DNA from 2 places in the Streptomyces sp. NBC_01716 genome. Region 1 is predicted to be linked to the other one. Evidence: predicted binding sites of a transcription regulator. Region 1 holds the regulator's gene; the other holds the start of a gene.
The links. The regulator HspR, encoded in region 1, represses chaperone genes until heat shock. The targets are predictions, from matches to a motif close to TTGAGNNNNNNNNNCTCAA.

Region 1 (3,410 bases):
CTGCGCAACGGCGGGATCGATCGCGCCGAACTGACGGCAGCCCCTTGCCTGATGGACATGGCGCTGCTGCACCCCGACCCCATGGACGCCTCGTTGCTGCGCCCCGTACCTCCGTCGGCGGCCTTGGCGCATCTGCTGCTGCCCATCACCCGGGAGATCCACGAACGCGTACGGCTCACAACCGTCCTGGCCGACTCCCTGGCCCCCCTGACGGCGGTACCGAGCGGGGACCCCAACCTCTCCATCACCGTCCTCGAAGGAAAGCCGCTCATCGCCTCCGTCCTGACGAGGCAGCGGCCGCCGCGACGTCGGAAATCCTGACGGCCCAGCCCGGCGGCAACCGCACGAAGGCCTCACTGGAGCAGGGGCTCAGGAACTCTCTCGCGGCCATCGAGCGGGGCGCCCGGCTACGCCACATCTACCAGCACCCGGCGCGCTACAACCCACACCTCAAGGACTACATGACGTGCGTGCCGGCCGACCGGTTGGAGGTACGCACCGTCGAGCAGACGGTCGAGCGGCTGATCATCATCGACCGCGAACTGGCGCTCATCCCCGCCAACACCGCACGCACGACCGCACTGGAGATCCGGCACCCCGCCCTGGTGACCTACCTCGTCCGGGTCTACGAGGTCCTGTGGGCACACGGCACTCCGCTGACGGAGCACCTCACACCAACGTCGCCCCACACCCCGGTCACATCGGTCCAACAGAGCATCGCCCGCCTCCTCGTCGAAGGAACCACCGACGAGGTGGTGGCCCGCCGGATGGGCATCAGCGTCCGCACCTGCCGCTCCCACATAGCCAAACTGATGCAGGCCCTGGGCGCCTCCAGCCGCACCCACCTCGGCGCCCTGCTGATCCAGTCGGGCCTGGTCGACCCGTAGGGACCCGTTCAGTCCGACTCGCTGTTCCTGTCGGGGAAAGCAAGCTTGAGAAAAACGAGAAGCAGTGAGATCAACGTGCCAGGACCTGCGCAGAACACCACCGCTGGGCCCAACTGGGTGAATACCACGGCGTACAGCCATGCGGCAGCTCCGACCGCGACATGGCCGACGAGAAGGTGTGTCGCGAAACGCGTTTCCCTCATCGCGAGGAACGGCAACAGAGTCCACGCCATCGCCAGGGCCAGGTACACGAGCGGCACAAGGGCCATCACCGAGGACCTGTTCTGTTGACCTCGGCGACCTTGCGGCCGGCCTCACCGACGGGTCTCTTCCTCAAGACGGCTGTCCCTTCGCTCCGCGAAGACGCTGGCACAAAGCGGTTGGTGCCGAACGGCCGGACCGGTCGAGGAAGCCGGCGAAAGACGGAAGGCCCGGTGCCCGCTGGATCTCTCCAGGGGGCACCGGGCCCTCCTCCCCGTCAAGCTCCTGGACCTAGTCCGACGACAGCTTCGGCTTCGGCCGCCACACCACCAGCGCGCTCGTCTGCTGCACGTCCTGGTACGGCACCAGGTCCCGGCGGTACGACGCGTGGACCTGGGCCTCGCGTTGGCGCATCGCCGCCGCCGCGCCGTCCACCGCCGCGCCCAGTTCGGCGACGCGTGCCTGCAACGCCGCGACCTGGTTCTCCAGTTCGATGATGCGCTTGATTCCGGCCAGGTTGATGCCCTCGTCCTGCGACAACTGCTGCACCTGGCGGAGCAGTTCGATGTCGCGCGCCGAGTAGCGCCTGCCCCGGCCCGCCGTACGGTCCGGCGAGACAAGGCCCAGCCGGTCGTACTGGCGCAGGGTCTGCGGATGCAGACCCGACAGTTGGGCCGCCACCGAGATGACGTACACCGGCGATTCTTCGGTCAGTTCGAAGCTCGGATTGAACGATGAGCGCGGTCGACGCCGCCCGACCCCGTCCATTGGAGTCACGCTCCCTTCGCTGCCTGGAACAGCTCGTCCCGCGGGTTCTCCCCCGCGGTCGCCTTCCGGTAACTCTCCAGCGCGTCACGGGCCTCGGCGCCGAGTTCCTTGGGCACGACCACCTCGACGGTGACCAGGAGGTCGCCACGGGTGCCGTCCTTGCGTACGGCGCCCTTCCCCCGGGCGCGCATCGTACGGCCGTTGGGCGTGCCCGCGGGCAGTTTCAGGGTGACCGGCGGCCCGCCCAGCGTCGGGACCTTGACCTCGCCGCCGAGCGTCGCCTCCACGAAGGTGACCGGCACCGTGACGGTGAGGTTGTCGTCCTTGCGGCCGAAGACCGGGTGCGAGCCGACGTGGACCACCACGTACAAATCGCCCGCCGGACCGCCGCGCTCACCGGGAGCGCCCTTGCCGCGCAGCCGGATCCGCTGGCTGTCGCTGACGCCCGCCGGGATGCGGACCTGCATGGTCCGTGAGGACTTGGCACGGCCGCTGCCCTTGCAGACCTCACAGGGGTCCTGGGCGATCAGCCCGCGGCCCTTGCAGTCCACGCACGGATCGGTCAGCGAGAAGCCGCCGCCCGTGCCGCGCGACACCTGTCCGGTACCCACGCAGGTCGGGCAGACCCGCGGCGAGCCGTTCTTGTCGCCGGTGCCCGAACACGCCTTGCAGGGCGCCTGGCTGGACATCCGCAGCGGGACCGTGGCCCCGTCGACCGCCTCGGTGAAGCTGAGCGTCACCTCGGACTCGATGTCCTGGCCGCGGCGCGGCTGCGTACGCGCACCGGTGCCGGGACCGCCCCGGTTGAAGAGGCCGCCGAACACGTCCCCGAGCCCGCCGCCGAAGCCGCCCGCGCCGCCCTGGCCCTGAGGTCCTCCGCCGCCGCCCTGCGGGCCGCCTCCGAAGAGGTCGCCCAGGTCGAAGTTGAAGGACCCGCCGCCACCGGTCCCGGGGCCGGTCCGGAAGCCGCCGCCGTTGCCGAAGAGCGAGCGCGCCTCGTCGTACTCCTTGCGCCGCTTGGGGTCGCCGAGCACGTCGTTGGCCTCGGAGATCTCCTTGAAGCGCTCCTCGGCCTTGGCGTCACCCTTGTTGGCGTCCGGGTGGAACTCGCGGGCGAGTTTCCGGTACGCCTTCTTGATCTCGGCCTCGGTGGCGTCCTTGGGGACGCCGAGAACCTTGTAGTAGTCCTTCTCCACGAAGTCCTTGGTACTCATTCCCGACGTCCCTCCTCACTGCCCGTCATGCGTACTGCCCGTCCGTACCGCTGTCGCGCACGTCAGCCCTCGTCCGGGCCACCGCTCTCCTCGTCCGTGTCCGGCTCGTCGGCGGTCTTCGCCTTCTCCCCGGGCTGGGCCCCCGGCTGGGGCTCCGCCACGGCGACGCGGGCGGGCCTGATGGTCCGCTCGCCGAACCGGTACCCAGGCTGCAGGATCGCGACGCACGTGTCCTCGGTGACATCCGGCGCGTAGCTGTGCATCAGGGCTTCGTGGATCGTCGGGTCGAAGGGCTCGCCCTCCTTGCCGAACTGCTGGAGACCCATCTTCGCGGCCACCG
Region 2 (3,410 bases), 1.2 Mb from region 1:
GCAGGTGGTCGCGTGCGATGACGACCTTCTCGTCCTCCGTGTAGCCGTCGAGACGGACCAGCTCCATCCGGTCGAGCAGTGCCTCGGGGATGGACTCCAGGACGTTCGCGGTGGCGAGGAAGACCACGTCGGAGAGGTCGAGTTCGACCTCCAGGTAGTGGTCGCGGAAGGTGTGGTTCTGCGCCGGGTCGAGGACTTCCAGGAGGGCTGCGGCCGGGTCGCCCCGGTAGTCCGAGCCGACCTTGTCGATCTCGTCGAGCAGGACGACCGGGTTCATCGAACCGGCCTCCTTGATCGCCCGGACGATACGGCCCGGGAGAGCGCCCACGTACGTACGCCGGTGGCCGCGGATCTCCGCCTCGTCCCGGACACCGCCGAGCGCGACGCGGACGAAGGACCGTCCCATGGCGTGCGCGACGGATTCGCCGAGCGAGGTCTTGCCGACGCCGGGCGGACCGACGAGGGCGAGGACGGCGCCGCCGCGGCGGCCTCCCACGACGCCCAGGCCGCGGTCGTTACGGCGCTTGCGCACGGCCAGGTACTCCGTGATCCGTTCCTTCACGTCGTCCAGGCCCGCGTGCTCGGCGTCGAGGACGCGCTGGGCCCCCTGGATGTCGTACGCGTCCTCGGACCGCTCGTTCCACGGCAGTTCGAGGACGGTGTCCAGCCAGGTGCGGATCCACGAGCCCTCGGGGCTCTGGTCGGACGACCGCTCCAGCTTGTCGACCTCCTTGAGCGCCGCCTCACGGACGTGCTCGGGCAGGTCGGCGGCCTCCACGCGGGTCCGGTAGTCGTCGGACTCGTCGGCGGCGTCGCCGTTGAGCTCGGACAGCTCCTTGCGTACGGCGTCGAGCTGGCGCCGCAGCAGGAACTCGCGCTGCTGCCTGTCGACGCCCTCCTGGACGTCCTTGGCGATGGACTCGGCGACGTCCTGCTCGGCGAAGTGCTCGCGGAGCTGGTCGGTCGCCATCTTCAGACGGGCCACCGGGTCGGCGGTCTCCAGCAGCTCGACCTTCTGGGCGGTGCTGAGGAACGGCGAGTAACCGGCGTTGTCGGCGAGCTGCGAGACGTCGTCGATCTGCTGGACACGGTCCACGACCTGCCAGGCGCCGCGCTTCTTCAGCCAGTCGGTGGCGAGAGCCTTGTATTCCTTGATCAGTTCGGTGACGGAGCCGGGCAGCGGGTCGGGCACGGTCTCGTCGACGTGCAGACCCTCGACCCACAGGGCCCGGCCGGGCCCGGTCGTACCGGCGCCGATCCTGACACGGCCCCTGCCGCGGATCAGGGCGCCGGGGTCGCCGTCGGAGAGCCTGCCGACCTGCTCGACGGTCCCGAGGACGCCGGTCCCCGCGTAAGCCCCGTCGAGGCGCGGCACGAGCAGCACCTTCGGCTTTCCCCCGTCGGATTCGTCGCGGGCAGCCGCCTGGGCGGCCTCGACGGCGGCGCGCACCTCGGTGTCGGACAGGTCCAGGGGCACCACCATCCCGGGCAGCACGACCTCGTCGTCGAGCGGCAGCACGGGCAGGGTGAGTGGTGTGGACGTGGCAGCCATGGTCTCCCCTTCGGCAGTCAAAAGTTGAGCTATGCAGACTCAATGCTTGTGAGCCCCCAGTTGTTCCCCGATACCTGGGGAGGGTGTTCGCTCTGAGCGATCCCCCCGGTTTGTCGTCGCCCCGCGTACCCCGCGAGGATGGCGCCGGCCCCGGTCGCCCGCAGAACTGAGGAGACGTCCCCGTGCCCGAGCCCATGTCCCGAACGATCCACGACCGTCCCGTCACCCTGGACCGGCGCGACGGCCCCTACGGCGAGGTCGTCCTGCGCCGGCGGCCCGGTCGCGGCGGCACAGGTGACGGCGGCGGCGGTGACATCCACGAGATCATCGCCAACGGCACCTTCCTGATGGACACCTCCGACGGCCGTTCCGAGCGCCTGCTGATCGACGCCGCGCAGGCCGCCCTCGCCCCCGGCCGCCGCGAGGGCCTGCCGTCCGTCCTCATCGGCGGGCTCGGCGTCGGCTTCTCGCTCGCGCACGCCGCCGACGACGAGCGCTGGGGCCGGATCGTGGTGGTCGAACGCGAGCAGGCGGTCATCGACTGGCACCACGAGGGACCGCTCGCACGGATCTCCGGAGCGGCGCTCGGCGACCCGCGGACTGTGATCCTCCACACCGATCTGGTCGACTACATCCGTACGAGCACGGAGCCGGGGACGGAGCCGCCGGAAGGCGGCGACCAGCCGCTCGACCGCTACGACGCGCTCTGCCTGGACATCGACAACGGCCCCGGCTGGACCGTCACGGACGAGAACGCGAACCTTTACACACCCGGCGGACTGGCCGCCTGTCTGGCCCTGCTCAACCCCGGCGGAGTGCTCGCCGTCTGGTCCGCGCAGCCTTCGCCCGCGTTCGAGGAAGCCTTGCGGAATGCCGGTTTCACCGGGGTTAGGACGGAAGAGATCCAAGTTGCCCGGGGAGTGCCTGACGTGGTCCATCTCGGCGTTCGCCCTGCGTAGCCGGGACCCCTCCGGTGCCTCTACGCTGCTCCCCACACACGGGATCCACATCTGCACGCAGAACGTGGATCGAGGAACACGGATCGCGGAACGTAGCAGGGGCGGGGCGATGGAGCAGACACACACCAGCCAGAACGGGGTCGCGGCCTCTCCCGGCGCGCAGCGCCGAGTGCTCGTGGTCGAGGACGACGCGACGATCGTGGACGCCATCGCGGCCCGGCTGCGTGCCGAGGGCTTCGTCGTCCAGACGGCCGTCGACGGCCCTGCCGCCGTCGACGCCGCCGAGGCCTGGCAGCCCGATCTGATGGTGCTCGACGTGATGCTGCCCGGCTTCGACGGTCTGGAGGTCTGCCGTCGTGTTCAGGCGCAGCGCCCCGTACCGGTGCTGATGCTGACGGCGCGCGACGACGAGACCGACATGCTCGTGGGGCTCGGTGTCGGGGCCGACGACTACATGACCAAGCCGTTCTCCATGCGGGAGCTGGCGGCCCGGGTGCATGTGCTGCTGCGAAGGGTGGAACGCGCGGCGCTGGCCGCCGTGACACCGCGCAGCGGCATCCTGCGCCTCGGCGAGCTGGAGATCGACCACGCGCAGCGCCGGGTACGGGTGCGCGGCGAGGACGTGCATCTGACGCCCACCGAGTTCGACCTGCTGGTCTGCCTGGCGAACACGCCCCGCGCGGTGCTCTCGCGCGAGCAGCTGCTGGCCGAGGTGTGGGACTGGGCGGACGCCTCCGGCACCCGTACGGTCGACAGCCACATCAAGGCGCTGCGCCGCAAGATCGGCGCCGAGCGGATCCGTACGGTGCACGGCGTGGGGTACGCCCTGGAGACACCGGCGCCATGAGCCGGTCGCCGGGCGGCGCGCCGCGCCAGGACCCGTCCAGGCAGGGCCCCGC

Region 2: lon (endopeptidase La) is a predicted target of HspR. The motif match lies at 1,577-1,595, and genes of this name have one in related genera.

Annotation. Positions count from the first base shown of each region.
Region 1 covers NZ_CP109181.1:3,944,182-3,947,591, forward strand. The annotation lists partial or broken gene OIE74_RS17155 (LuxR C-terminal-related transcriptional regulator) at 1-887, shown strand, start outside; gene OIE74_RS17160 (hypothetical protein) at 896-1,156, opposite strand; gene OIE74_RS17165 (heat shock protein transcriptional repressor HspR) at 1,380-1,856, opposite strand; gene dnaJ (molecular chaperone DnaJ) at 1,862-3,070, opposite strand; gene grpE (nucleotide exchange factor GrpE) at 3,133-3,410, opposite strand, start outside.
Region 2 covers NZ_CP109181.1:2,739,313-2,742,722, forward strand. The annotation lists gene lon (endopeptidase La) at 1-1,552, opposite strand, end outside; gene OIE74_RS11665 (spermidine synthase) at 1,747-2,511, shown strand; gene OIE74_RS11670 (response regulator transcription factor) at 2,621-3,358, shown strand.